One region of the Colwellia sp. SU-HH01172 genome, then DNA from elsewhere that is predicted to be linked to it. Evidence: riboswitches for the same ligand, from Rfam matches in the RefSeq annotation. Region 1 holds a riboswitch; each other region holds the start of a gene.
What was found. Region 1 has a riboswitch for cobalamin ahead of bluB (5,6-dimethylbenzimidazole synthase). Riboswitches for the same ligand answer to the same signal wherever they lie in the genome.

Region 2: linked by a shared signal. The riboswitch ahead of AC27JP_RS17190 (hypothetical protein) and the one ahead of bluB (5,6-dimethylbenzimidazole synthase) in region 1 are both predicted to bind cobalamin.
Region 3: linked by a shared signal. The riboswitch ahead of cobT (nicotinate-nucleotide--dimethylbenzimidazole phosphoribosyltransferase) and the one ahead of bluB (5,6-dimethylbenzimidazole synthase) in region 1 are both predicted to bind cobalamin.
Region 4: linked by a shared signal. The riboswitch ahead of AC27JP_RS17170 (TonB-dependent receptor domain-containing protein) and the one ahead of bluB (5,6-dimethylbenzimidazole synthase) in region 1 are both predicted to bind cobalamin.

Annotation. Positions count from the first base shown of each region.
Region 1 is NZ_BAAJMB010000004.1:4,170-13,139, forward strand. It holds gene AC27JP_RS11620 (GGDEF domain-containing protein) at 1-283, shown strand, start outside; gene bluB (5,6-dimethylbenzimidazole synthase) at 324-1,109, opposite strand; cobalamin riboswitch at 1,150-1,378, opposite strand; gene AC27JP_RS11630 (S8 family serine peptidase) at 1,550-3,952, opposite strand; gene AC27JP_RS11635 (S8 family serine peptidase) at 4,331-6,157, shown strand; gene AC27JP_RS11640 (S8 family peptidase) at 6,425-8,110, shown strand; gene AC27JP_RS11645 (ligand-binding sensor domain-containing diguanylate cyclase) at 8,496-8,970, shown strand, end outside.
Region 2 is NZ_BAAJMB010000007.1:194,465-203,434, forward strand. It holds gene cobD (threonine-phosphate decarboxylase CobD) at 1-21, opposite strand, end outside; gene AC27JP_RS17180 (cobalamin biosynthesis protein CobD/CbiB) at 69-1,118, opposite strand; gene AC27JP_RS17185 (histidine phosphatase family protein) at 1,191-1,769, opposite strand; cobalamin riboswitch at 1,973-2,158, shown strand; gene AC27JP_RS17190 (hypothetical protein) at 2,331-2,936, shown strand; gene AC27JP_RS17195 (cobyrinic acid a,c-diamide synthase CobB) at 2,942-4,384, shown strand; gene AC27JP_RS17200 (cobaltochelatase subunit CobN) at 4,490-8,970, shown strand, end outside.
Region 3 is NZ_BAAJMB010000007.1:179,706-188,675, forward strand. It holds gene AC27JP_RS17135 (ABC transporter substrate-binding protein) at 1-5,121, opposite strand, end outside; gene AC27JP_RS17140 (HD domain-containing phosphohydrolase) at 5,149-6,171, opposite strand; gene AC27JP_RS17145 (histidine phosphatase family protein) at 6,332-6,970, shown strand; cobalamin riboswitch at 7,135-7,330, shown strand; gene cobT (nicotinate-nucleotide--dimethylbenzimidazole phosphoribosyltransferase) at 7,491-8,558, shown strand; gene AC27JP_RS17155 (adenosylcobinamide-GDP ribazoletransferase) at 8,548-8,970, shown strand, end outside.
Region 4 is NZ_BAAJMB010000007.1:189,613-193,772, forward strand. It holds gene cobU (bifunctional adenosylcobinamide kinase/adenosylcobinamide-phosphate guanylyltransferase) at 1-70, shown strand, start outside; gene AC27JP_RS17165 (cobyric acid synthase) at 67-1,575, shown strand; cobalamin riboswitch at 1,659-1,812, shown strand; gene AC27JP_RS17170 (TonB-dependent receptor domain-containing protein) at 1,864-3,735, shown strand; gene cobD (threonine-phosphate decarboxylase CobD) at 3,830-4,160, opposite strand, start outside.

The DNA of each region.
Region 1 (8,970 bases):
TGATCAAGATATTGCGGTTAGATTTGGTGGCGAGGAGTTTGTGGTGGTTATGGTGAATAAAACTATGACGCAAGCTCATGAAATTGCCGAAAAAATACGTTTAGCCATAGCTGAATTGAAATTAATGCAACGAGACTCTAAAGCGTATTTACCAAAAATATCGGTTTCAATTGGTGTTGCTCAACGACAAGATGAACTTAATTGGATGGCATTATTTGAACAAGCCGATACTGCACTGTATCAGGCAAAAAACAGTGGTAGAAATAAAAGCGTTTGTCTATAAAACGCTTTTAGTTGATGCTATAGCTAAGCAGAAGTAGGCTTTAATTCTTATTAATAAAGGATTGTGGAAATGATTGATCTGCCTGTAATTGGTTAATCAGCTCGTTTTCTTCACTGTTACTAGCCTCTTGTCCCCATGAATTAAAACTGACGAGTTCGTCGATAGCTCTACGTGGTAACCAATTTGCCGTTTCAAGCTCCGGCCTTTCGTGAAAATGACTAACATACCCTAAGCACAAATAAGCAATAGGAACGACGTGCTCAGGTAATGAAAGGATGTTCTTTAACGCATCATGATGCAAAATTGACACCCAACCAACACCGATACCTTCTGTGCGTGCAGCCAACCAAAAATTTTGTACCGCACATACTGAGCTATATAGGTCCATTTCTTTCATATGTGTTCGGCCAATAACGGCTTTACCTGTGCGTTTACGATCGCAAGTTATACAAATGTTTATTGGAGATTCAATAATTCCTTCAAGCTTTAAGTTTTTGTATTTATCTTGCTTGTCAGCGGCAAACATTGTTTGTGCCTCTTGATGGGCAAGGGTGAAGTCTTGATGGATTTTCTTTTTAACGTCCGGTGATTGAATAACGATAAAATTCCAAGGTTGCATAAATCCTACTGATGGTGCGTGATGTGCAGCATAAAGTAGACGGCTTAACACTTGCTTAGGGATCGCTTTAGGTAGAAATTGTCCGCGAACATCACGGCGATTGAAAATGGCTTTATATAAACCGTGCTGTTCTTGTTCACTTAAACCGTGCTGATGTTGAGACTGAAATGGTTGCTCTTGAGCTGTACTCGTGTTTTTGAAATCCAAAGTATTCCCCTTAATGGATTTAGAAGCGATCGGCCTTTCGCTTTATTTGTATTTCTAGGCAGGTCTTCTGACTAAGACAAGGTTTATATTCAGCTATTGTGATATAAACAATATTCGAAACCTTCCCAGCAAGACTACCAGTGGTTATATTCGAACTCATATGTCATTACAGCGTTGGGCACGTATTGGAGTTACACCAATTTCCCTATTCTCTTGGTCTCTACAAAATAAAAAGTAAAGCGGCAAGCACCTAAAAATAATTTCGTCGGCACTATAGCATTGAGTATTGAAATTGAAAAACGCTATATTAAATCAACTTAATTAAAATCAATTATTGTCTCTGGAAGATGTGAAAAGGGGGGAAGGGGTTATAAATAAAAAAAGGGAAAGCACAATGAAGTACCTTCCCTAAATAAACACTAGTTGGGTTTTAGTTTAACCTACGGGTTATATGTTACGTCTAAACTAACACCGCTTGCTGCTGAGTATCCATAGATACCTATGTGCCATGTATCAGCTGTTGGGTTAGTGAATGAACATGATTCGGTATTACCACTTTCATATGGACGACAGTCATAAGTAGATGATGTTGGTTGTGCACCACGACGAATGTACATGTCTGCATCACCTGTACCACCACTCATATTGAAATCAAGAGTCGCCATGCCTGCTGGTACATCAATGGTGTAGTATGTCCAAGCACGACGTGCAACACTGATATCAGTTACTGAAGCACTGCCACCTGTAGCACCGCCACCGCCAGTAGAACCTTCAGTGAAACTACCTGTTAGGCTAACACCCGTAAAGGCAGAGTAACCAATAACTTTCACATGGTAAGTGCCAGCTTGTGCCGTTGCAATTGGACATGACTCTGAGTTACCACCAGCATATGGACGACAGTCATAACTAGACGTTGTTGGTGCTGAACCAAATTTCACGTAAAGATCTGCATCACCTGTGCCGCCAGACATATCAAAACTTAAGCCAGTAGCACCTGCAGGTACTTCCATAGTAAAGCTTAATTCTTCTGATTTAGCGCCGGCTAAATTTGTTTTAGCTACGCCATTTTCTAGTACGTCGCCACCAGTAGGAGGTGTTGTTGTCGTACAACTTGCTGCTAACGCGTCTGACGCTGCTTTTGCTTGTACTAAACCGTAACCTGTTTTGTCATCACGACCCGCAACATCTAAATCAATCGCTGTTGCTTTTAATGCATCACGTACTTGTGTTGCTGTACAGTCAGGGTTGTTGCTCCAAACTAACGCCGCAACGCCAGTAACGTGAGGAGTCGCCATCGAAGTACCATTGTAATAAGCGTAATCTTGGTCGCCGACAACATTTAAGTTAGCATTCGTACCTAGTTGTCCCATCAATTGCAAACCTAACTCACGGTTTACAGAAACTGTTGGCACTGTTACGTCAGAGTTAGCATCAACTAGAAATGGATTTTGTAGGCCTGGACGAGCGCTATTACTATAAACGATAACACCCGAAGCTCCTGCGTCAGCACAAGCTTTCGCTGGGTTTATTTCAGGATAATTACTACCTATTTGGTTATCGTTACGTTCAGCTAAACAAATGTTACCTGATACGTTTGAACAGCTGTAGCTGCTACCTGAAAGAGTACAAGCGGCTAATACGCCATTTGCTGAACTATTTACGTTACTTACGGTAAAGCTGCCACCACTTTGAATGTAATGAGTTTGTGGTACAACTTCATCATTACCATAAGTTGTTGAACCTAAAGTGATGTAACCTAAACGACCATCGCCAGCAACAGTCGATAGAATTGCTTCGCCTGGTGCTGATATTTCAACTTGAGATGTGTATTGAGAGAATTCTGCATGTTGACGACCTTGATCAAGTGCGCCTACTGCCATTACTGAATCGTAAGATGCTGGGTAAGATAATGATGAATCACCATCGTTACCTGATGCAGCAATAAGTAAAACACCTGCATCAGCGGCAGCTTGTAAAGAGTTACGTTCGGCGTTACTTGAACCTGAACCGCCTAGGCTCATATTAATCACTTTAGCACCGTTATTGACACAAGTGTCTACCGCATCAACTAATTCACCCGTGTAACCCCAACCTGCTTCGTTAAATACTTTAACAATGTGCAAGTTAACGTTGGTATTTGGCATAATACCGACAACACCTTCCGAGTTATTTACCGCCGCGATAGTACCTGCAACATGAGTTCCATGTGAACCACCGTTTTGGTACCAGTTACCCGTACCTGAGTTGTTAGTACCTGTAGCGTTGTTAGCATTTAAATCTGGATTGGCACGCTCATAACCTGAATCAATAATACAAACCGTCATGTTGGCAGCATCATTATCTGAAACTAAATCAGATTGAGTATCTGAGATACCCCAAGGTTGATTTTGCGCCATTAAGTAACGCTTATAATCAGGTTCTGCAAATTCAACATCAGCATGACTGTTCAATTCGTTTACCATAGCTTGAACGTCATTAACGTGTTTTTGCTTTCCTAAAGAAATAACATGACGGCCATTCTTAAGTTTCTTCAAGTGTTTTAAGCTATGACCCGCTTTTTTCGCTAAACCGGCTGGCATCGCTTTTTCTGAAGAAAAATTGCTTAAGGTTTGTGCTTCAAAGCCATTTTTGTATTTAACAATAATACGATCGGTAAAGTCATGACTCTGAAATTTTTGACTTTCTCGCCATTGACTAAAATCAGAGTTAACGGCGGTCATAGTGTTGTTTGCATTTACTGGCACAGCTTGTAACTCAGCTGCTTCAAATGTTTGAGCGTTACTGGTAGCTGCCATAATAGACAGCGCAAGTACGCTTAAACCTAATTTCTGATTGTTTCTCATTTGAATTCCTCTGCATTTGCATTTGTTGCGCTGAATGAATCGATAGCGGAGACATCGGACGCATTTTTGTTATTAGTTGATGAATTATTCATCGGCAACCATCATGGCTTCATTTTTAAATTGGTAATAGCAAATCCAAGACTAATAATCATAAAAAAACGACAGAGGTAAAAATATCGAATTCGCTTAAGTGTTTGATATTGAGGTGTTTTTATTGTTATGGTCGTAAAATTACGAAAAGTTGTCGCATTTGTACTAGGGAGGATTTTCAGTGCTGCTAGTATCGAAGGTCAAACAAGCCATTCAGGCTTGAAGTTAGCAAAATGATTAAATAATTATAATAAAACTTAATTTAATGTAGAGACACCTGGAGCATCTATGAAAATTTCTAAATTTACAAGTTCTATAATTGCAATTGCAATTACATCGGCATTTACTGCTAATGCGAGTGATGAGCGCTACATAATAAAGGTTGACGAAAGTAAAAAAGGAATTGTTAAAGCGTTAGCCAAAAAGTTAAACGCTGAAATGAAAATAGATGGTAATGGCTATTTTGCCGCTTCCTTTAAAGGTAAGAGCTTGGAAGATGTTAAAGGTTTAATGAATAACCCACATGTTCAACTTATTGAAGTGGATCAAAAGCGTGAACTCATGTCAGCATTTAGTGATGATTCAGGCAACCCTATGTTAGAGCAATTAACACCTTATTCTGTCTATCAATCTCAAGCTGATCAAGTTTCATTTAATGCCAATGCCGGTATGAAAGTTTGTGTGATTGACTCTGGTTTAGATCGTTCAAACCCAGATTTTATCTGGAATAATATTACCGGTGATAACGACTCTGGAACTGGAAATTGGGATGAGCATGGTGGACCGCATGGGACACATGTTGCCGGTACTATCGGTGCTGCAGATAACAATATAGGTGTTGTAGGCATGGCACCTGGTGTTGATATGCATATTGTGAAAGTTTTCAATGCTGATGGTTGGGGCTATTCTTCTGACTTAGCATATGCGGCAGATAAGTGTGCTGATGCGGGCGCAAATATTATTAGCATGAGTTTAGGTGGTGGTGGTGCTAACAGCACAGAAGAGAACGCTTTTAAAGCATTTACTGAAGCAGGTGGTTTAGTTGTAGCGGCAGCTGGTAACGATGGTAACGATGTACGCTCATACCCAGCAGGTTACTCATCAGTAATGATGGTTGGTGGTAATGACAACAATAATGATCGTTATACTGAATCTCAATATCCAAGCTGTACAGTAACTACAGGCAGAGGTAAGAAGCAAACGACAACCACTGATGAAACTGTCTGTGTAGAAATTACTGCCGGTGGTGTCGATGTTTTATCAACGTATCCCGCGGATATGGCAACAAACTCTACAGTGAGTGCTGACGGCCAAGCTTTTGCTTCTTCTGCAATGGAAAATGCCGGTAATGCTAGCGGTAATACATATTACATGGGAACTGCTGAAGCCACAGATTCTGGCGCTAATGGCAATGTTTGTGTCATTGACCGTGGTAATATTTCATTCCACGACAAAGTACAAAACTGTGAAAACTCAGGCGGTATTGGCGCAATTATCATTAACAATGAAGCGGGCATGTTATACGCAACTTTGGGTGACACTAACGCAACTTCTATCCCAGCTGCAGGTGCAGCATTTGAAGATCGCTCTGCGTTACTAGCAGCAACTACCGCTAATGTATTTATTGGCACGAGTGATTATGGTCTTATGACTGGTACTTCAATGGCAACTCCTGCAGTTTCAGGTATTGCGGCTTTAGTTTGGTCAAATCATAACAACTGTACCGGCACTGAAATTCGTGATGCACTAAAAGCTACCGCATTAGATAGCGGAGCTGTCGGCCATGATGTTCATTTTGGTCACGGTATTGCACAAGCAAAAGCTGCTAACGATTACTTAACTGCTAATGGTTGTGGCGGCGGAGTTACTCCTCCAAGTGGAGATATTAGTCTAGCAACTAACGGTTATCGTGCTAAAGGTAAAAATAAGGTAGACCTTAGTTGGTCAGGCGCTTCAACATCATCAGTAGATATTTTCCGTAATGGTGCATTACGTACAACAACATCCAACGACGGTGCATATACTGATAGTTTCAGAACATCTGGTACCTTTACTTACAAGGTATGCGACCAAGGTACGGATAACTGCTCTACTGAGTCAAGTGTTTCATTTTAGTAAAACTTAGCTAAGTAATTAAAATATCCAGCTTTTATTTAGCTGGATATTTTTGTTTTCTCTTGTATGTAATATAAATGTAAATAGATAGTTAAAAGTCATTGTGTGGTGTGATAGTGTTTGCCTGTAGTTTTAAAAGTCTTGAGCTTTTAAAAAGTGATATTGACATGACTTCGGTTATTGTTGGTAGTTGTAAAACATATGAAGTTACTCACCCTAATGTTTTTAAAAAAATTAGAAAGTGTAATGAACAAAAGGGGATAAAAAATGTTGTTCACTTCGAATAAAAACAAGACCAAGTTTGTATCAGTGGTTGGCGGATTGATTGCCGTCGCATTATTAATGGGCTTTAACTCAGCCACAGCTAATGATGAACAGGCTCAGTCATATATCATTAGTGCAAAAAATTTCACATTATTGAAAAATAACTTGAAAGAGCTGGGGGCAACTCCTACTCATGAATTAAAAATCATAGATTCTTTTGCTGTTGAATTAACTGCTGAACAATTAAAGTCGCTTCAAAATAAACAAGAAATTAAAGTATCCACTAACCATAAAGTTGAATTAAGCGGTTTAGGGATTGGACAGCGCCGTTGGCAACCTAAATCTGTTGTTACTGAACAAGTAGATGCAACCTATGTACATAAAACCGGTAATTATGGTGCAGGGGTAACTATTGGCTTTTTGGATACCGGACTAGATCAATTACCCGGTTTATCTACAGACTTAAATGGTCGAGATAAAGCTTGGGGTACATATGATGCTATTAATAATACCGTCAGTAATTATGGTGATGAAGAGAACGGGCATGGTACCCATGTTGCGAGTATAGCAACAAATAGTGATTTTGATCGTTTCGGACAAATATACGGTGTAGCGCCTAATGCGTCTCATGTCGGTATTAAAGCGTTTGACTCAGAAGGTAAGGCAACTTACGCCGATGTAATTCGCGGTATTGATTGGGCACTGCAAGTTAAAGATCAAATTAATTTACGTGTATTGAATATGTCGTTTGGCGGTCCTGTTCGTTCAAATTATTGGGATGATCCACTAAATAGAGCTGTTATGAAGTTATGGCAGGCGGGAATTGTTGTTGTGGCATCAGCAGGGAATAGTGGCCCAGCCCCTATGACTATTGGCGTGCCAGGTAATGTTCCTTACATTATTACTGTTGGTGCGATGACGGACGATTATACGGCATTTAGTTACAATGATGACAAAGTGGCAAGTTTTAGTGCTGCAGGACCAACACCTGAAGGTTTTGTTAAGCCTGATGTTATTGCCCCAGGTGGTCATATATCGGGCTTAATGTCTTTTGACTCTCAAATTGTTATGGAACATCCTGAATATCATGATGGTGGTCGATATTTTGAAATGTCTGGTACATCTCAGTCGGCAGCCGTGGTTTCTGGCGTTGTCGCGCTGTTATTAACCGAAGAGCCATCATTAACGCCAGATCAAGTTAAGTGTCGAATCATCGATGGGGCGTATCAAGCGCGTAATGACGATGGTAGCTTACGTTATAGTGTTTTTCAGCAGGGGGCTGGCTTAGTGAGTGCGTATTATGCGCTGGCAAGTGAGAAAAACAATTGTGCTAACACGAATTTAGATATTGAAAAAGATCTTAGTGGTGAAGAGCACTACTCAGGACCGGCAAATATTAATGATGATGGGAATTTTTATGTCGAAGGCTTAGGTGATGAATATGTGTGGCAGTTAGATGATCCTCAGCTTGATGGTTCTGCATTGATATGGCGAATGAGTGCTACTGAAAGTGGTTCTGATTGGAATAATAGCGCTTCAACAGATGCGTTAATTTGGCGTTTTAATTTTGAAACAGATGCGTTAATTTGGCGTTTTAATTTTGAAACAGATGCATTAATCTGGCGCTTTAGTCTGTCAGATAACGAGATAGCAACCATTAACATTAATAATTGGGTTGCTCCAGAATAACAAATCTTGATTAAGCCACTGGTTAATAGTGGCTTTTTTCACTACTTAACCTGAACTCGGGATAATGAGAATGAAAAACATAACTATTTTAAAGTCTTACCAACAGTCAATCGACAGTCGTGGTATTTATGTTTAGTTCAAGGCGTTTAAGTGTGCCCAATAATGAGTTATTGGCAACTTGAATAACGCAGAAATAGGCTTTAATAGTGCTGCTGTAGCATTTTGCTTATCCCGAGTTTAGATTACTTACTACCGTCCTATCCATTTCTTATTCTGAGTTAACCACGTGAATTGTCGATTTATCTATTTATTAAGCTTTTTACTTTCTATTAATTGCATTGCGCGAGACGTTAAGCTATTTAAAAATTTTGGTATTGATAATCCCATGTCATACAACTTTGTTCGCACGATTGTAGAAGACAAGCATGGTTTTATGTGGTTTGGCTCTTCAGAAGGGCTTGATAGGTTTGATGGTCATCAATCGTTAAGTTTTCATCATGATGTTACTTTACCTAATTCATTAAGTTCTGATGTAATAAGCCGTATCATTATTGATCATAATAATAGAATGTGGGTTGGCACCTTTGGAGGTGGGGTTAACTTATACAGAGAAAAAAGCCAAGATTTTGTCCGCTTTACGACAAAAACGATAGGCACAGAGCTTAGCAATGATACAGTAAATACGATATTTGAAGATAGCCAAGGGCAAATTTGGATAGGTACTGAAAATGGTTTAAATATTCTATCAAATGAAAATGGAACGTGGGTAGTAAAAAAGCTATACCAAGAGTTAGGTAATCCAAAAAGTTTAACCCACAACACTATACATTCAGTTATTGAAGTCGATAATGGTGATATAT
Region 2 (8,970 bases), on a different contig from region 1:
TCCACCATGAATTAACGCCATTTTCTTCCTATTGCTGCACTGAATTTGTTTTCTAGAGTTATTGAAGATTATTGCAAGTAAATGAATAATTGAAAAACGAATACCGCAATGAGTAGCAGTAAACTGGCTCGGCTGACGAGCTTTAAACTAGCTGGAATATCTTCACTGCTAACCTTATTACCTGAGGCATCGCAGCCTTCACCTAAAGTGACAGAGTGAACCTTTTTACCATGATAAAGAGCACTGCCGCCGAGTTGTCTGTTCATTACGGTTGCACCAGCGGCCATTACCCAACCACCATTATGGCTTTTATATTGGTTACCTTGTCGATAGGCATTAGTGATTGCTTGAATGAAATGCCTTTGCTTCAGTCCTTGTATTGCATATAAAAGCGTACAGCACTTTCCTGAAATGAATCCTAGTAAATCGTCCAATCGAGCACTTGCATAGCCGAAATTGATAAAGCGCGCGTTTTTATAGCCCCACATTGCATCTAACGTATTAGCGAGTCGATGTAAAATGACTAAAGGCGCTCCACCAATAATATAGTAAACCAGCGATGCTATAACGGCGTCGTGACCATTTTCAAGCATAGACTCAACCGTTGCTCGAGACATTTCTTGTTCGTTAAGCTGTGAAGTTTCTCTGCTAACAATGTAGCCGGTAAAATGCCGTGCAGATTTTAAATCGCCTGATTTAAGCGGTCGATAAATTTGCATTGCGTGTTCTTTTAAGCTGGCTAACCCCAGTGCTAAATAAAGCACTATAGCGTCAATAAATACTTGCCAATACCAAACTAAATCCTGCAAAAAATAAACAAATAATATCGGCAACGGCAACACCAACAAACACCAAGCTATTGTGCCAAGAGCTTTTGTTTTTAAGATGTTTTGATTTGCATTAACTTGTGTTGAAGCGTTTGGATTTTGCTGGCTTATATTAAGTAATGCTGCTAATTTTGTTGCTAAGTAACCAAAAGCCACTAAGTAATGAAAACGTTTTGCTTCACCAAGTAGTTTATCGAGAATAAGTGCAAGCGATAGGGTAATAGCAAGTGAAAATTCAGGTGCTAATATCAGTATTTTTTCAATAACTTCGCTAATTAAATGACTATCCATCGTTGATGCCAAAAGCTAATATTTACTGACGAAGGAAATTAAAGAGCTATTTCTCATCACTTATATTGCAACCTATTCGCTGTCGAGTTGAAAGCATTGCTGCTGATAGCTTAAAGTAAACAAGCAGCCATTGTCGAATAGCTCATAAGCGTTATTGTTAGAGTTAACGCCTAACTTAGCTAAAAAACAACGTAAGGCTTCACCATGAAATATCACCAGTAAGTTCTTATTTGAGTATTTTTCGGCAAGGTTTTCTAATGCTTGGTATACCCGAGAGCCACAGTCAACAGCGCTTTCGCCATCTGCAGGTTTGAGCTGGGTAAACTGATGCAATAACTCATGATAATTCTCATCTTGGCTAAAGGTTGCTACGTTTTGTCCTTGCCATTTTCCTAAGTTGCGTTCAGCCAAGCCGGTGTGAGTTTCAACAGGAACATTTAAACAATTTTGGCAGATAGTAGCGGTTTTAACCGCGCGTCCTAATGATGAAGAAATAATACGGTCGATATTTTCGTTTTGTAACGATAAGGCGATATTAGCCGCTTGAGTTTTGCCTTGTTCGGTTAATTCGCTGTCGAGTTGGCCTTGAAATCTCTGTGTTTGGTTCCACAGTGTTTGTCCGTGTCGAGCTAAAAAAAAGCGAGTCGTCATTAATGGTTCTTATTTTGGTTGCGCTAAGCTCTGAGCAAAACGGGCGTTTAAGTGAAGCGCAGAATAACCAAATCAATTCTTTGGTTCAATGTAAATATCAGGGCTGACGCTTTGCGGTTAGTTCTTTAGTGCTAATAATTTGCTTTTCATTGAATAAAACTCACTCATCACGTATTATCGGCGCTGATTTAGGTGTCTTTGATTTATCTATTTTTATTTTACGTGGAAATAGCTAATTAAAGGTGAAACGTGAAACTGGTGAGAAACCAGTACTGCCCCCGCAACGGTAACTGTGAGCAGCAACAAAACCACTGTATTGACAAATATGGGAAGGTGTTGCAAATGCGATGAACAGGAGTCCGGAGACCGGCCTAAAGCAAATACTCGACAACTGCGGTGGGCGGTCATTCAGAGAACAGTTTACGGCCCAAGCTACCTTTTTACGCCTGCTTGATGTGTTAATCGCGTTATTTAGTCATTTGACTAGTTATTACACCGCGATACCGTTTACCAACTTTGATTTCTAACACCGTGAAAATTTATTTCGCATACGGGAATGTTATGAAATCAGTCAACCAAAAAACGCCAATTAGCTTACTTTTTGCAATATTTGCAGTCTTAACTTTGCTGATGTTGGCAACTCGCACCCATCATTTTGCCAGCTTAAACCACTTACCTAGCGCTTCAATCGCAATATTTTTCTTAGCCGGTATGTATTTACGCAATATGAAAGCGTTTTGGTTTTTCTATACCTTAACTTTAGTGATTGATCTTGCCTCATCGTATTTTCGTGGACAATTCGGCGATTGTATTACCACTTCTTACCCAGCATTAGTATTAAGTTACGGGGTTATGTTTGCTGCTGGCTTTTATACTAAACCTGATTGGCAGCAAAGTGCCTGGCAAAACAATATTATTAAAGTTGCTTTAGGCTTGTTTGTAGCTAGCTCAATTGCTTTTTTCATTTCCAATGGCAGTTACTATGCTTTGTCAGGAAAATTTCCAGAATTATCATGGGCTGAATATGCAACGCGTGTTGATAAATACTATTTCCGCTCTATTTCTAATCCAGTATTTTATGTGATTTCTGCGATAGTGATTGATTTCACTATTAGCCGTTTCTTAACTGATAAAGGCCTAGCCAAATCGTCACAAGATAAGGTGTAATGGCAATGAGTCAGTCAGAAACAGCAAAAGCTGCAGCCGCTTTTCAGAACAAGCCTGAACATGAAACCGGCAGCGGTACTAAGTGTTCCGCCTTAATTGTGGCAGCGCCGCATTCAGGCTCAGGAAAAACCACAGTAACTGCCGCGCTTGCTCGATATCATCGCAACCAAGGTCGTAAAGTGACGGTGTTTAAAGTTGGTCCTGACTTTATTGATCCTATGATTTTGCGCCAAGCCAGTGGTGAATTGGTTTATCAGTTAGATTTATGGTTAGTGGGTGAAAAGGGCTGCCAAGAGTTACTGCATCGTGCAGCAATGGAGTCTGATCTTATTCTTATTGAAGGTGTGATGGGCTTATTTGACGGCACGCCCAGTAGTGCTGACTTAGCTCAATACTTTAATATTCCGGTACTTGGCGTTATTGATGCAAAAGCTATGGCGCAAACATTCGCTGCCGTGACCTTTGGCCTTGCTAAGTTTCGTGAAGGTTTGCCGTTCTCTGGCGTAATTGCTAATCGAGTGAATACCGATCGCCACGCTGAGTTATTGAGTAACAGCCTGCCAGAAGAATTTCGTTTCTACGGGCGCTTACCAAAAGATGACGGTGTCACTTTGCCGGAGCGTCATTTGGGTTTAGTGCAGGCACAAGAGCTAGCAGATATTGATAGCCAATTAGACCAAGCGGCGAGTCATATCGCTAAAACGGGTTTAACTGAGTTACCTAAACAAATAGAGTTTTTTGCGGTTGAGAATGACAGCCAAGCAGACTTTATCCATCGAGCTTTGGTGGGAACTCGAGTCACTATAGTGCGCGATAACGCCTTTAGTTTTATTTATGCCGCCAATATTGCCTTTTTAGAACAAGCTGGCGCGGAAATAACCTATTGTTCAGCATTGAATGACGCTCATTTACCTGAAGGGGATATCTTATATATTCCAGGCGGTTATCCAGAGCTGTACGCAGAAAAGTTAATGAATAATGCGACTTTTCTAAGTGACGTGAAAGACTTTGCTGCTAGCAATAAACCAATAATTGCCGAATGTGGCGGTATGTTGTATTTACTTGAGCAGCTAACGGATATGTCAGGGCAACAAATGGCAATGCTTGGCCTTATTCCGGGCAAAGCGGCAATGCAGAAAAAGCTCGCCGCAATTGGCTCACAATGGGTTGATTTATCCTCGCTTAATAAAAATAGCGCTGACCATGAAATTAGCCCTGAAGACAATAACGTTGCGACGTCTAACAACATTATGCGTGGCCATAGTTTTCATTATTCTTACGCGGAAATTGCTCTTGAGCCTATTTGCCAAACAACGCACCACCCGAGTGAACGAGCAGGCGAATTTATTTATCAGCATAACAATATACTTGCGTCGTACATGCATTGGTATTTTCCGAGTAATCCCAGTTTAACTTTACGCATTTTTAATAAAAATCGATGCTTCTAATCGATTGAAAATGTACCTTTCGATCATTAAATGAAGACATTTTAGTCAGTATTTTTTTGTCAGTTTTTTAATGAGCAACGTTTATTTAGTTTTTTGAGAGTTCTCATGACAAGCGCCATTGTTAGCAAACACACGACAAAGCCTTTTCCTAAAAAAGGTCAGGTAAATATAATTTTTTTAATGGCCTTTTGGCTAATAACCTTTGTAAGTGCTGCCAGCTTACAAGCCAGTGAAATGAAAATGCTGGCGCTGGTATCTGATCGTTCAGCCGCCAGTATGGTTGCCGGTGCTCATCAGTTTTTAGCGACACAAAGTGCTAATAAAACATCAACATCAAGCACGATTAATATTCGCAGCGTAAGCCAGCTAAATATTATGACTAATCAGGAAATACAGCAGCTCATTAATCAACATCAGGCGTTAGTTATTGCGGGTGTATTTGGCGAGTCAGTTGAGCGTTTGTTAGCGTTAACTTACCCCGAGCAACAAACACGGCTAATGTTAAATACCGACCGACGTTTAATGGTTTTACATCAAGACCGTAAAGGCGGAAAAGTTACTGATTTATCAAAACCGCAATTACAAAGCTTAATGGCAGCGTTAGATAAAAATGATTATTTGTCTGCACTCAGCGTAAAACAGCAGCAATGGCCAGCATTTGCTTATTGGTTGCAAGCGCGTGCTTATTGGCAAAATAGGGGCAAAGAAAATTTAGGCAATTTATTCGCTTGGCTGGAAAAAATCACGCAAGTAAACCCTAACACGATTGCTTTAAACGCAGCGCCGAAAATATTGCCACTGCAACCGATACGTTTTTATTGGCAACAAGAATTAGTTAGTACTAGCGAGTTAAAACAAAAGGTAGAGGACAATGCTAGTCAGCCTTTGGTGTTTATTGTTGATCATGATACTGGCGACCAACCGGGGCAATGGCAATTACATCAGCAATTGTGTCAGCGCCAATGGCAATGTGTTTCTGTACTTGCAGGTTGGGGAAAACCCAGTGAACAAGCAATTGAAATAATACGTAATCTAAAAGTTACCCAGCCATTAGCCATTATCGCTTTACAAGATTTTGTCATTGGCGGTGGTGAAGGGCGGGGGTCAGTGTCGCAGAAATTTCAGCAATTGAACGTGCCGGTATTTAAAGGTATTCGGGTGACTGAACTGAGCGCATTGGAATATCAACTTTCACCAACGGGTTTACCAAGCGATAGCGTACATTATCGGGTGGCGATGCCTGAATTGCAGGGCGTTTCTCAGCCACATGTTCTAGCATTAGCCTCAGCAGCTAAGTTAGATTCATTAACCGGTGCAAGCTTATCGATTAGTGAAGTGTTAACTAATGAAGTTGAACGCCTAAAGGCACGCGTAAGTGCTTGGTTAGCGCTGCGCACCACTGAAAACGCCAAGAAAAAAGTCGCCATTGTTTATTATAATCATCCTCCGGGTCGCCATAATATCGGTGCAGACAATCTCGATGTTCAGCAATCGCTTTGGCAAATATTACAGCAATTAAAAATGGAAGGTTATGACTTGGGCCCTGAAGTTGACTTGCCTAACTCAGCTGAAGAATTGCTCGATTTATTACAGTTGAAAGCGGTGAACTTGCCGCAAGATGCTGGCGCGCTTAATAAAATGTCACCGCTGATCAATAAAATGTCGGTAAGCGACTACCAAAGCTATTTTGATACGCTACCCGAGGTTGTTAAAGCGGAAATGATTGAAGGGCCATTAGGCCATTTGCATGCTCAGGTTAACACTTACCTTTTTGCCCAAGGTCAAACGGAATTAGCGCAGCTGTCAACGGTTGAGCGTAATAAGGTTTTACAGGCGCTATTAGCTAATGTTGAAAGTACTTCTGTCGACTTACATCATGCCCTTGATGGTATTCGACACCAAGGCCGAACACGGGCGTTAGATTTACTTGAACAGTTAACCGAGCAATATCGCCATTTAATTGCCTTAAAACAGGCAAATAATGATATTCCAGCCAAGCAATGGCAAAGCGCGAACGAACTTAAAAATGCCTTAATTGCGATGCAAATTGAAGGTATTCGAGGTTGGGGCAATGTGCCTGGCAAAACAATGGTGTGGAATAATGAAATTCTGTTGCCCGGTGTTCAGTTTGGTAATGTTTTCTTAGGGCCTCAGCCACCAAGAGGCTGGGAGCTAAATGAAGAATTATTACACGCCAATATGACCTTTCCGCCGCCACATCAATACTTGGCTTTTTATTATTATTTACGTGATGTTTTTAAAGCTAATGCCATAGTGCATTTAGGCCGACATTCCACTTATGAATTTTTACCTAAACGTGCGGTTGGCTTATCAGCGAGTGATTATCCATCGCTGATTATTGAAAGTATTCCAAGTATTTACCCCTACATTGTTGATGGTGTCGGTGAAGGTATTCAAGCTAAGCGCCGTGGTATTTCGGTGATGTTAGATCATTTAACACCACCTTTGGCCACCACTGAATTGTATGATGGTTTATTGCAGTTACGTCAACTTATTGAAAGTGCTGAAGCGGCTTCGAATGACGATACTAAGAAAAAAGCGATTAAAGCCTTACGTCATAAAATTGAAGTGCTGAATTTAACTGATGAACTGGTTGCCAGTATGGATGAAGAACTGCAAGTTCGTGGTATTGGTTTTGGTGAGGTTGATGATGCCTTTTTATTGCATGAAGTTGGGCATTATCTCACTAAGCTACAAGAAGATTTTATGCCATTAGGTTTGCACGTTTATGGTAAAGACTGGCAACAAGAAGCCATTGATACCATGATGGTTTCGATTGAAAAAGGCGAATTAGACATTGACGACAATAAGCGCGATGAAATTCAACAGAACCTGATTAAATCACCAAAAAGTGAAATGTCGGCATTTTTAAATGCCTTAAATGGTGGTTTTGTTGCGCCGGGTAAAGGCAATGATCCAATCAGAACTCCAGATGCTTTACCGACCGGACGCAATTTCTATGCACTTGACGGTAGCTTGATCCCATCTCAGCTAGGTTTTACTACTGGCCAGCAATTAGCTACGAAAGCGCGAGCAGAAAACCCGATTGTTGATAAAAACCACAAAGAAGCGGTTATTTTATGGGCTTCTGATGCGGTGCGTGATGAAGGTGCCATGATCGCCTTTGGTATGGATATGCTTGGCGTGCAGCCGGTGTGGAATCGACGGGGCATTTTAAAATCGCTGAAACTTATCGAACTTGATAAAACACACAAGGAACGAAGAGATATTGTTTTTACCACCTCAGGCTTGTTTCGAGATTTATATGCTCAACAATTGGCGTGGTTAGACCGCTCAGTGTTATTGGCATTAGCGGCAAGTAAAAAGGTGATTGAGCGTGACCACCCAGCGTTAATCAGTGCCTTACATGCGGCACTAACACCGGTTGAGCACATGCTGGCACAGCAAAAACATAACTTCGACGAAAGCATAGAAACTAATATGGTTGCTAGTAATTGGCTGCGCGAAGCGCAAGCACTGCTGCGAGCAAATAGCCAAATAAGCCCTGAAATGCTAGGCCGTCAGGCCAGTTATCGAATTTTCGGTACTGCGCCTGGTGCATATGGCGCGGGTATCAATCGTTTGGCTGAGCGCTCTGGCGCATGGCAAGAACGTAAGCAATTAGGCGAAGCGTATATCAAACGTATGAGCCATGCTTATGGTGTGCCAAATGAAAATACAGCCATGGGCAGCAATGTACAAAGCTTATTCCGCCAACAACTCGCTAACGTAAATAACACCTACTTAGGGCGCGCGAGTAACCTGTATGGCTTGATTGATAATAATGATGCTTATGACTACTTAGGTGGGCTTAATTTAGCAATTGAAACCATTGCCGGTCAGCAGCCTAATAGCTTTGTGATATCGCATGCTAACAATCAACAGTTGTCGATAGACCCTCTGCAAACCGCGTTATTGTCAGAACTGCGTGGACGTTTCTTAAATCGACAGTGGATCCAACCGCTAATGAAGCAAGGCTATGCGGGCGCAAGAACCATGGGCAGTGAGTTCATTGAAAACCTGTGGGGTTGGCAAGCAACAAGCCCAGAAATTATTAAGTCTTGGGTTTGGCAAGATTTAAAAGCCATCTATATTGATGACAGCTTAGAACTTGGTTTAGATGAATTCTTGCAAGAAAAACATAATGTTCAAGTACAAAGCAATATATTAGCCATAATGTTAGTGGCAATTGAAAAAGGCTTTTGGCAAGTAGAGCCAGAAACCCAATCTGAACTTGCCGAAAAGTTTGCACAAAATATTGTTGAACATGGCATTCCGGGCAGTGGCCATACCCATGCCAATCACCCCATTTATCAGTTTATTAAACCTATGTTATTTGCACAGTTACAAAGTCAACTTGCTCAGGTACTTGCTGCGGCAAATCACACACCAAGCGGTGAACAAGGCTCAGGCGTGCAACATATTCACGAAATAACCGCAGCAACTCAGCAGCAAAAGCCTAGTGAGGTTGCGCCTAATAATACTCAGCCCATTGCTGAAGAAAGTGACACTAATCAAGTGAATGAACAAGCACCGCTATTAGACCAAAAACATTTAATACTGGG
Region 3 (8,970 bases), on a different contig from region 1:
TAAACGCAGATACAGTGCATGATTGTTTTGCGTTATCGCTAAGCCTGCTTCTGTGTCAATGCCTTTTAATTTTGGGATAGTGCTAATGTCGTTATTTACTATTGTTGATGACGTTGGCCCGGAAGCAATCTTGCTCGGAGTAACCCATTGAGCTAATTTGGTAAATAACTCGCCAGTATTAATTGGCTTGCCGATATGCTCGTTCATACCGGAATTAATCGCCTTTTCTCTATCGCCGGCCATAACATTGGCGGTCATGGCAATAATCGGTAAGTCGACAAAGCGTGCATCTTGTCGTAATTCTCGAGTTGCCGTATAACCATCTTTTACCGGCATTTGGCAGTCCATTAGCACACCATCAAAATCTTCTTGATGTAAGCAGTCAATGGCCTCTTGACCATTATTAGCCACGACGACATTAATGCCATGATGGCTTAATAGTTCTACCGCCAGCTCTTGGTTAATTTCATTGTCTTCGACTAGGAGAATTTTGGCTCCTTCAAGCACACTCATTGCGGCCTGTTCTTCTAATGGTAACAGCTTGTATTTAAGGTTGCGCAAACTGTCATGCCCTAAGGTGATTAATAGGCTATCGAGTAAATTTGATGACGTGATTGGCTTACAAGTGACATAATATTTTTCACCATTTTCGAGCGCTTCGATAGAGTGTTCTAAGCGATTGGGCAATATGTGTAATATTGGTAAATTTTCGCACGCTTCACGTATGCTATATATATCTGCACAATTTTTGCTATCGGTCTCTTTCGAGACGTCAAAAATTAACGCGTCGAATGAATTCCCTGCTAGGCTAAGTTCCGGTAAAGCATCTTCAACACAAGTGTAGTGTTCAACAAGAAAGCCGAATGATTTTAAGATACGCTGCAAAATTGACTTATAGGTGTCATTGTCTTCTATTAACGCCAACTTTAAGCCTTGGATGGAAGATAAATAGGGTTTGTTGACTCTAATTTGTTCGGTTGATTGCGTTTGATAATTAACGGTAAAGTGAAATTGACTGCCGACATTTTCTTGGCTTTCTACCCATATTTCCCCACCCAACAACTCAATAAGACGTTTACATATTGCTAAACCCAAACCTGTACCACCATATTTTCGGGTGGTAGACGCATCAGCTTGGTTGAAAGATTGAAATAGCTTGTCTTGTTGCTCAGCGGTCATGCCAATGCCGGTATCGCATATCGAAAACTTGAGAGTGACATTATCACTATGTTTATTGACACAAGAAATATGTATTTTTATTTCCCCATGATCTGTGAATTTTGCCGCATTACTGCCTAGGTTAGTTAATATTTGTCCTAAACGTAGTGGGTCACCAATTAAGTCAATCGGAACATTTTGTTCAACATCAAAAATTAACTCGGTTTGTTTCTCGGTCAATTTATCAACCAACATATTGCTGAGATTATCGAGAATATCATCCAGACAGAACGGGATACTTTCAATTTCTAGTTTATCCGCTTCAATTTTTGAAAAGTCTAAAATATCGTTAATGATCCCTAACAGAGATTCGGCTGCGCGATTCACTTTAAAAATATAATTTTCTTGTTGAGGCGACATTTTGGTTTTAAGCGCAAGGGCCGACATACCAATGATAGCGTTCATTGGTGTGCGAATTTCGTGTGACATGTTGGCCAAAAAGTTTGATTTAGCTTTGGCTGCGTCTTCAGCTAATGACTTAGCATGTGCTAAGGTTTGCTCAGCCATTTTTTGTTCACTAATATCAACAAAAGTGCCTAATAATCCCCCAACACTACCATCTGATTTTTCAAAACCTTTGACCCAGTACATAGTGGAATGCTCTATACCATCGCCATAAACCATCGAAAGTTCTTTTTTGATCATGCCGGTTGAAGCAATAACTTTTGTATCTTCTTTTTGATAGTTTTCGCGCGCTTCTAAAGGTAAATAGTTCAATTCGAGTACGGTTTTACCAATAATATCCGCTCTTTTGACATCAAAGGTTTGTTCATAAGCGGTATTAACATTGATAAATCTCGTGTCAGGCCCTTTAACAAAAACCGGGTAAGGAATAGTATCGGCTAAAGCCTGTTGAAACAGTATTTGTTCTGCGAGTGCTGCATCGTTTTGTTTTCGAATGGTAATATCTCGAATAATGGCAACAATAAAACGATCGTTGTGAATATCGAGAGAGCTGACCGTCACTTCCGCCGAAAACTCGGAGTTGTCTTTACGCCTGCCGGTTAATTCGATTAGCTGTTTTTGCGGGTCATCTTGTTGTAATAATTGTTCAAAGACATGTAATTTGGCTTCTTCAGGCAAAAGTCGTTCAATTTTTTGACCAATAAGTTCGGCTTTTTCGTAGCCAAACATATTGAGTACTTGTGAGTTCACGATACTGTGCTCTTTATGCTTATCTAGCATCAAAATAGCATCAGGTGCTGATTCCATTAACGCGGCAAATTGTGCTTTCGCGGCATTTCGTTGGGTAACGTCAATTAGCGTTAATCGAACTTCCGTTAATGTTTCGTGTTCATCATATACCGGCAGGGCTGACATCATAGTGTCTATGGTTTGAGATTTACTAATGTTAACCGGAATTTCACATTCAAGTAGCTGAGATTTTGTTTGAAATAGCTTATGGACACAATGTTCATCAGCAACAAATTCTTGCCAATTCAAAGAGACAAAAGTTTCTCGCGGTCGTTTAAATAATTGAGCAAAGGCGCAATTATGTTTAATGAATGCGCCTTTACTATTTAATGTTGCATAGGCAACGGGGGCATGTTCATATAATTCCCACATCGCTCTTTCACGTTGATGCAACTCTGAAGTTCGCTGTTCAACAATTTTTTCTAACTCTTCTTTTGAACGTCGCATATATTTAGTGGAGCGTTGACCAACAGTAACGGTGAAAATATTTGACGTTAAGGTTAGTAGCAGGGTAACAAAGGAAATGAGCATTAATTTATTGCGCAGTGAATTGACACCCAACATGGCTTCTTCAGCGTCTATTTCTGTTGCGATACCAAAGCCATGCTGACTGTCCCATAACCAAGCACCGTAAACTTTAATGCCACGATAATCGTTGTAACCTAATACATTTGAGGAAATTTTGTTGCTAGTAAAAAGTGAGTTATTGAATGCACGCGCATTATTGATTAAATGATTTGCCATAAAAGTATAAGGTAATTGTTGACTATTAACCTTGGCGTCAGGAAATTTAATCACATTAACAAGTGGATCTTTAAGTGATATTAATTGGTTGTTTTCATTGTGATCTTTAAAATAATCTAATGATAGAATATCGGCTTCAAAGCGACTTTTAGAAAGCATTTCTCCAACACTGTTAACTAAGTAACTTTCCCCAGAAGCACCAATGCGACCTTGCTGCATAATATCTGAAATTTTACCGCTGGCTTGTATTCTTAACGTTAGTGCTGCAATCACTTGGTTGTTTTTATCGACGATCGGAGTGGCAATAAACATACTGTATTGGTCGATCGAATTCGAGGTGCCGCCAAAGAGAAGTTTGATATCTGATTTGATTGATGGCACAAAGCGCGTTTCACCATTAAAAACATCAGCGAGAATACTCGGTTGTTGCTGAGCAATTAAATTAGTTTTGCCTAAGTTTTCATTGCGGCTAGAGGCAATATTGAGGTGGTCACGATTGATGATAAAAAAGCCTTGGCCTTCAATGCTACTTTGACGAAAATATTGACGAATGTTCTTTAATGGTGATGAGGTGATCAGCTCATCACGTAAAGTCGGTTGTTGCAATAATTGCTCGGTTAATGCAACGACTTTGTTATCGGTACTAATTTGTTCTAATAAACGTTCTTGATCACCAATCCAGTCATTAAGTCGAGTCTTAGTTGCTTCAACAACAAATTCCAAATTTTTTCGCATATTGGTTTGCGTGCTTTGCTCGTTATCTTGCAAAGTTATATAGATAACGCTAAAAATAATGGCGACATTTAATATCGAAATGGAATGAACAATAAGCGGGAATTTTTTTGATGCCATTAAAACCGCAAGACGTTTTGGGGTGATTAATTTTGGCAGTAACAGTGTTATCGAAATAAGTAATAATGATATGACAACCATAGCAATAATTAAGGTTGTACTACTGTCATTATTCACTCGCTTAGTTGTGAAAGAATTTAAGGCATCCTCTAGCAGAATGTTTTTCGGCAATATTGGCGACGATATCATGCCAAGTTGATGGTAAATTTCGGTTATTTTTTCCATGCGCGTGCGAGCGACAGAGCCGATAGGAATAAATTTCGGCAATATTATTTTACTAATTTCATTTGCTTCAAAGACTAAATGTTCATGAGACTTAGCTTGACTGTTGTATTTCTTTTCAATGAGTTCAATCAGCTCAGCTTTGTGATTGAGGGCATATTGCCAACCTTTAATAGTAGCTTGGCGAACCGCTTGCACACGTTGTGGATTATTCTTTACTTCATCTTCACTGGTAAATAAATTATCGCCATAAAAATCAATGCCGTAGTCTCTAGGGTCAAGAATAAAGATATCAATATTTTCTTGATCAAACTTAAAAGGTTCATCGGTGCTGTAAATTAATATGGCATCAGTATCGCCATTTTCTAAGGCCGAAAACTGATAGCTTTCTTCTTGCCAGTTAAACGCCGAGTCTTTGGCTTGTGCTTGTTTTAACATGGCTAAAATAGGCGCATAATTTTCGCTGGTGGAGTCAACCATGATGCGCTTGCCGATTAAGTCGAAAGGGCTAGAGATATTAGAAGATTTTAACGTTGCAAGGGTGGAAGGAGAGTGTTGGAATATTTGCGCGACAATAACAATAGCTTTGCCCTTGCTTTTAGCAACAATTAAACTGGAGTCATTGATGCCGTAGTGGGCTCTGCCGTCAATAACATAATCTTCGATAGAGCCTTTACCGTTATACTCTCGAAGCTCAACATCTAACCCGAGCTCTTGATAAAAACCCTGTTCTTTTGCGGCATAGTAACCGGCAAATTGAAATTGATGAGACCAGTTGAGTTGAATGGATATTTTGTCGAGTTCTTGAGCAAAACTTTGACCGCCGAAGGTTAAAAGCAGTGTCCAAAGCAGTCCGAAAAGGCTATTTTTAATACGGATGAAATTTAGCATATTATTTGCTTACTCAACGATGATGTTTTATTCAGAAAATTGCGCTTTAATCGCAAGTATTTCATCTAAGTTTTCTAGAAAACAAGTAACTAGTTCGGGGTCAAAATGTTTGCCTGATTCATTTTTAATCAGCTCAATTGTACTTTCGATAGTCCACGCCGGTTTATATGGACGTGATGACGTTAGAGCATCGAAAACATCGGCAATAGCTACAATGCGACCAACCAATGGAATTTTATCTGCTTTTAGACCGTTAGGGTAACCACTGCCATCCCATTTTTCGTGGTGTGTTATTGCCACGGCTTTTGCCATTTCCATTAATGGTGACGGGTCTTTCTCATCTAATATCTCACCACCGAAAGCGGCATGCTCTTTCATTATTTGCCATTCTTCATCGTTAAGCTTACCGGCCTTTTTAAGAATGTGATCAGGCACGCCAATTTTACCAATATCATGCATAGGTGCCGCATTCTTTAACATGTCAGCTGTCGACTCTCCCATGCCTAAGGCATTGGCAAGTACGTAGGCATACTTACTCATACGTTTAACATGATTGCCGGTTTCATTATCTTTAAACTCGGCGGCTCGGCCTAGCTTTTCAATAATATTGTTACGGGTGCTAATGAGTTCTAATGTCTGCAATTTAACTTGTTGATATAGTTCACGCTTTTGGTTGCTTAATGATAAATGAGTTTTGACTCGTTGCATGACAATCGCAGGATTAACGGGCTTAGCAATATAATCAACCGCCCCTAATGATAGGCCACGAGCTTCATCTTCTACGGAAATTTTTGCGGTAATAAAAATAATCGGAATATCGCGAGTGACAATGTCTAATTTTAGGCGTTTACAGGTTTCGTAACCATCGATTCCTGGCATCATAATATCGAGTAGAATTAAATCAGGTCGCGGTCTGACGTTTGCAATCTTGATGGCCATTTCACCATCGCGAGCAACCTTGAGTTGATAACTCGGTTTTAATATTCCAACTAAAACATCAATGTTTTCAGGGGCGTCGTCGACGACTAAGATTGTTGCCGTATCTTTCATGCCAAGGTCCATTATAAAATTTCCAATATTCTATAAGTAAAACATAGCAGTAAGGTGTTCTACAGACAATAAATAGCGAAGAATTTTATTAATTTAATTTTCGTTAACGGCTTATTTGTTACACTGTTAAAAACGTATTTAGCCGCAGTGGAAAATTAGCTTGTCAGAATTTAATATTTATTTGCTACGTCATGGAGAGCTTGTGCAAAGCGGAATTCTTTGTGGACATACTGATATAGCCCTTTCTGAATGCGGTAAGCAACAGCTTAACGATGCTGTTGGCAAATTACCGATAATTTCTCATTGTTATAGCTCGCCACTGGTTCGCTGCCAAGCTTTTGCTGAGCAGTTCTGTCGAAAAAATCAGCTTTCATTGCAAGTTTTAGCACAGTTAAAAGAAATGAATTTCGGTGATTGGGACGGGCAAGATTATGAAAGCTTGTGGCAAGAACGCAAGCTATTAAATGAGGAAACGCCGACATTAGGTGCATTTTGGCAAAACCCTTGGCAGTGCTCTCCACCTAATGGTGAAACCATGATAGATTTTACCACTAGGGTTGATGATTTCTGGCAACAAATATTGCAGCAAATTACCGAACTAAGCCAAGTAACAAAGTCAGAAAATATTTTAGTGCTGAGCCATGGCGGCGTTATTCGCTATATATTGGCTAAAGTTTTAGGTTTGCCTTTGCCGGGAACTGCGCATATGACCCAACTTGACGTGCCATATGGTGGGTTAATTCGTCTGCAAGTTTTTATTGATAGCACGGGCAAAGCTTGGCCTAAATTAATGCTTTAGCTAGTTTGATATGCTAGTCCTTTAGTATGAAGGCAATAGCCACGTTTTAGGCAATAAACTGATTTAAAACATTTTTATGTTTTTCTGACATAACTGAGATAAAAATAAACCTTGCTATTTTCCCCTAGCTGTCGATAATCGCGCCATAAATTTAATAATGTCATATTAATTTTCATTTTTTTATTACCTTGAATGCGTGGTAAATTGAATGAAACTGGGAATGTGGTGAAAGTCCACAACTGTGCCCGCAACTGTAAACAGAGCGATATATTAACCACTAAGTTTTGCGCAAAAATAACTTGGGAAGGGATATATTGAGATGCTGTAAGTCAGGATACCAGAATAATCATTGACATTAATTAGACCGTCGAGCGGGTTACTCGAGCATAGGTTATATTGTCGGTTGTTTACTAATGTTAGGTCATTAGTCAATTCAGGCATGCTCTTATAATATTCGACGTTAATCAAAATATACCGCGCAGTTGTTAAGCAATTTGTTCGGTTTTACTTAGGTGATGCAATGTTTGATATTAAAGCGCTTAGCAGTGAAAACTCAGAAAAAATTCAAGCAAAAATCGATGGTAAAACTAAACCCTTGGGGGCTTTGGGTGATCTTGAACTGCTCGCAAAACAAATTGCACAAATTCAAATTGCAAACTATCAGTTAACCCCACTACAGTTCGAACAACAAAAGTTATCTATTAACACGCCCCATTTAACGGTTTTCGCTGGTGATCATGGTGTTGCAAGTCAAGATGTCTCTATCGCGCCAAGTGATGTTACTAGCCAAATGGTGGCTAATTTTGCTAACGGTGGTGCCGCTATAAATGTATTTTGTCGCCAATTTGGTTGGCAACTCAGTGTTGTTGATTGCGGCATTTTACATGCACCGGCCGCTTCGCTGCCTGTGATTAATCAGCGCTTAGGCAGCATCACAAAACCAATAAACCAACAAGTGGCGATGACTGAAGCGCAAGTCGAACAAGGTTTTGAATTTGCTAAACAGCATATAGTCAATATTAGCCAAACGGGCTGCAACGTTGTCGCTTTTGGCGAAATGGGCATTGGCAATACCACGATTGCATCCGCCATTATGGCAGCGTTAATGAAAGTGCCAGCGAGCGAAGTTGTTGGTCGTGGTACTGGTGTTTCAGATGAGGTAGTTAAAAAGAAACAACAAGTCATAGAACAAGCATTAGCTTTACATGCTGGAAATTTAACGGATGCGAAAGCTATTTTACGCTGTTTAGGTGGCTTTGAAGTAGTACAAATGACTGCCGCTATGTTAGCGGCAGCAGAAAGCAAAATGTTGATTATTGTTGATGGCTTTATTTGTACGGCGGCTGCCATGTTAGCGATTGAACTCAATGCCAGTGTTAAAGACTATATGGTATTTGCCCATTGTTCGGGTGAGCAAGGTCATCAAAAAATATTGCAATGGTTAGCGGTTAAACCGTTATTAAACTTAGGATTACGTTTAGGTGAGGGCACGGGTGCGGCGCTAGCATTACCGATTATTCAAGCTGCTGTTGGATTTTATAATGACATGGCGAGCTTTGCCGATGCTGAGGTAATTGATGTTACCTAAAACTAGCGTGGTAAATAGAGAGTATAACTTGATGTTATTAGCATTGAGTTTTTTCACCCGTATTCCGGTTAACATCAAGGCTGATGTTGACGATGAAATGCTCAATAATGCCAGTCGATACTTTGCTTTAGTTGGCGTGTTAATTGGTGGTTGTTCAGCCGTAGCTTTTTATCTTAGTGCAATGTTATTACCTGTCGAGATCGCACTTTTAATTTCAATGTTTTGCAGTGTATTGCTCACCGGCGCTTTTCATGAAGACGGTTGGGCTGATGTTTGGGATGGCTTCGGCGGCGGTTGGACGGTCGAAAACAAGCTTAATATCATGAAAGATAGCCGTTTAGGCACTTACGGTGCAGCGGCATTATTTTTCATTTTAATGGTTAAGTATCAAGCTTTAGCCGCTCTTGTTGGC
Region 4 (4,160 bases), on a different contig from region 1:
TGTTGAATTTGTGATGGCAGGTTTGCCTTTATCACTAAAAGCGCCTGTCGCTACCAAGGATAAATCGTGAAAACATTGATGGTGCAAGGCACAACGTCAGACGCCGGAAAAAGTACCTTAGTTGCCGGGCTATGTCGAGTATTAGTTAATGCTGGTGTGAATGTTGCGCCATTTAAACCACAAAATATGGCATTAAATAGTGCAGTAACGAAAGACGGCGGTGAAATTGGCCGAGCACAAGCATTACAAGCGATTGCAGCAAAAGTAGAAGCGCGCGTTGATTTTAACCCTATTTTGCTAAAACCTAACAGTGATACCGGCGCGCAAGTAATTGTGCACGGTAAAGCGTTATCGAACATGGAAGCGGGTAAATACCACGACTATAAAAAATTCGCGATGCAAGCGGTGGTTGAGTCACATCAGCGCTTGGCAAATGATCATGATGTGCTGTTAGTTGAAGGAGCAGGTAGCCCCGCAGAAATTAACTTGCGTGCTCATGATATTGCCAACATGGGCTATGCCGAAAAAGTAGATTGCCCGGTTTTATTGGTGGCAGATATTGACCGTGGTGGCGTATTTGCCCATTTGGTGGGGACGCTTGAATTATTGTCGGAATCAGAACAAGCAAGAGTTAAAGGTTTTATCATCAACCGTTTTCGTGGTGATATAAAGTTATTAGAATCTGGCTTAGATTGGCTTGAACAGCGCACAGGGAAACCTGTATTAGGCGTGTTGCCTTATTTACATGACTTAGCGTTAGATGCCGAAGATGCCGTCGCGCTAGATAATAAAGTCACACAAGCTAAGGTTAAAATTTTTGTACCTTTGCTGCCACATATGAGCAACCATACCGATTTTGACCCATTACGTTTACAGCCCAATATTGACTTGCAATACATTCGCATTGGTCAGTCGTTACAGGGCGCTGATTTAATTATTATTCCAGGCAGTAAAAATGTCACTTCTGATTTAACTTTTTTAAAGCAACAAGGTTGGCAGCAAGAAATTGAACAACATCTTCGTTATGGCGGCAAGGTCATGGGGATTTGTGGTGGCTACCAAATGTTGGGTAAACAAATATTTGACCCTGAGCATATTGAATCACATGTTGAACAAGTATCAGGCTTAGGCTTATTGAATTTCAACACCACCTTAACGCGAGAAAAAACCTTAACGCAGGTAAGTGCGAGTATGAGTTTAAATGGTGAAACTTGTCAGTTAACAGGTTATGAAATTCACTGTGGTGTTTCAACAGGGCCAGCGTTATCTAAACCACTACTACATATTGAAAGTGATGGTTTAGGCAAAAAGCAATATACACCTGACGGCTGTATTTCTGATGATAAGCAAATTATCGCCACATATTTACATGGTTTTTTCGACTGCCCTGAACCAACACAAGCGGTGCTGAATTGGTTAGGTATTAATGATTTAGTACAACCCGTTATCGATATTAATCAGCATAGAGAAGTGCAGTTAGAGCGCTTGGCTGATATCTGTCAGCAGCATTTAGATATGGAAAAAATTCAAAGCATTATTGCACAAGGTGTCGATACGCCAAGCGATAATGGTTAAGTCTTCATTTTGAAGTTGTTGTTGCTAACAGCAATAAAACTAGCGAGTCGAAGTATTCGATTTAGCAATGAAAAAAATTTAAATAAGCGACAGTAACTAAATATCTTAGTTACTGTTTAACATAGTAAGTTCGAGGGAAGAAGGTGAGAAACCTTCACTGCCCCCGCAACGGTAATTATAACGTAAGTAAATCTTCGTTATATAAGTCCGAGCACTTGAATTTACTTAATTCACACTGCGTTTATGCAGTAATAAATATGGTGCGGTGGGCATCGTTAATGAGGTCATATGAACATTAAGCAAAATAACTTTTTCAAAAAATCATTTTTATCATTGGCAATTGCCGGTGCTATGTCGACATCTTTTATCGCTTCAGCGAACGCTGATGAAACTGCTGACGACATGGAAATTATTTCAGTTACAGCATCACGTACTCCAATGAATATTGAAGACTCACTAGCGAGCCAAGTTGTGATTACTCGTGCTGATATCGACCGTATTCAGCCTAAATCAGTATTAGATATGTTATCAACTGTTGCTGGTCTTGATATTTCAACATCTGGTGGTCGAGGTCAAAGCTCATCAGTTTATATGCGTGGTGCTAATTCTGGTCATACCCTTGTTTTACTAAATGGTGTTCGCATTAGCTCTGCAAGTTTAGGTTCTACCAATGTGCAAAATATTGCCCCAGAACTTATTGAGCGTATTGAAATTGTTAAGGGGCCTCGTGCGGCATTATGGGGTTCTGATGCTATTGGTGGTGTTATCCAAATCTTTACGCGTAAACTAAATAGCGGTGAGCATTTTGTTAGCGCCAATGTTGGTAGCGAAGGCTACAGTATGCTTAATGGTGGTATAGGTATTGAGCATGGTGATGGTTTTACTAGTCTAAGTGTTGAGCATGAAGAAAGTGATGGCTTTGACGCTAAAGATGATTCAGAAACTGATGACGATGGTTATAGTTTTGATTCATTTGCTATTAATGGTCAGCAACAAATCAACAAGGCATTAAGCTTAAATTGGTTGGCGCAATTAGATCAAGGCGATACTGAGTATGATAGCTCGTTTGGCGCCAATGAAAGTGAAATTAATAACCATGTTTGGCAATTAGGTGCTAACTATAATTGGCAAGTTAATAATATTAATAACATCACACAATTTAGTGTTAGTCAAAGTCGCACTTCTAACATAGCTCATGGCAATGGCACGAGTAAAAGTGAAGGTACGCAATATGATACTCGTCGTAACCAGTATTCCCTATTAAATAGTAGTGAGTTTTCTTCGCAATGGTTATTGAACTTGGGTGCAGATTTAATTCAAGAAGAGCTTAAAGGTAGTAATGAGTACGACGAAAAAGAACGTGATACTACCGGCGTCTTTGCTCATGCAATGTATAGTGAAGGCAAGTTATCTTATGAATTAGCTGCACGTTATGATGATGTTGAAGGTATTGACTCTGAAACTACTTTCAACACCAGCGTTGGTTACCAAGTAACAGAAAGCACACAAGTAAGTTTTTCTGCAGGAACTGGTTTTAAAGCTCCTACTTTCAACGACTTATATTACCCATTAAATTGGGGTTATATTGGCAACAAAGATCTCGTGTCTGAAACTTCAGCAAGTTATGAGTTTAGTGTTAAAAGTCAATTCAATGCATTATCAGTTGCCTTTAACCTTTACCAAACAGATATTGAAGACTTAATTGATTGGAGTGGTACTGATGCAGATAATAATGTAACTCCTATAAATGTTGACGATGTAGAAATTAAAGGTGCTGAAATTGGTGCAAATTATCAAGGCTTTGGTGGCGTACATCAGTTTAATGTTAGTTATATTGAAGCTGAAGATGCATCAACAGGTAAGCAATTAGGTCGTCGTGCAAAAGAGCACGTTAGCTATCAATTTGATACATCACTTGGTAACGCGGACTTATACGCTGAAGTTCAATATAAAGGTAAGCGTTATGACTACCTTTTTGGCGGCGCAGTTGTGAAGCTTGATAGCTATTCATTGGTGAACTTAGGCGTTAGCTACCCTGTTTCGGATAATGTAAAAATTCAAGCAAAAGTGAATAACGCATTTAATGAAAATTACCAAACTTCAAGTGCTTACTTTACTCAAGAACGTGTTGCTTATTTTGGTATCACTTACCAAAACTAGTTGATAATTTTTTACTCGTTAAAAAGGCACCAAATTCGGTGCCTTTATTTTTTTCGAGTTACTTTAGAATACTACTTAGCTGAATTGGGTTAACTTAACTGTGTGAGCTTAACTGTGTCAGCGCATTGATACATGTTGCTTTAAGTCTGGCCATTTCAGGCTCTAGAGCAATACCAAACCTTAGAGTGTCTTGTTCATCAGAAAGTCGACAATAAACACCTTGCTTACACAGCAAATGATAGAGTTTTTTTGCATTATCTGTTTGATGAAAGCTCAAGGTGAGAAATAAATCACAGCCGTGAATATTACTGACTAATTTTGAGGTAAATACCTGCCACAATAACGCTTCTTGTTGTTCACGTAAGGTATGTAATTTGTCGCGTTGCTGGTTATGCCAGGTATGATCAGCTAGGGCTTTTTCTGCG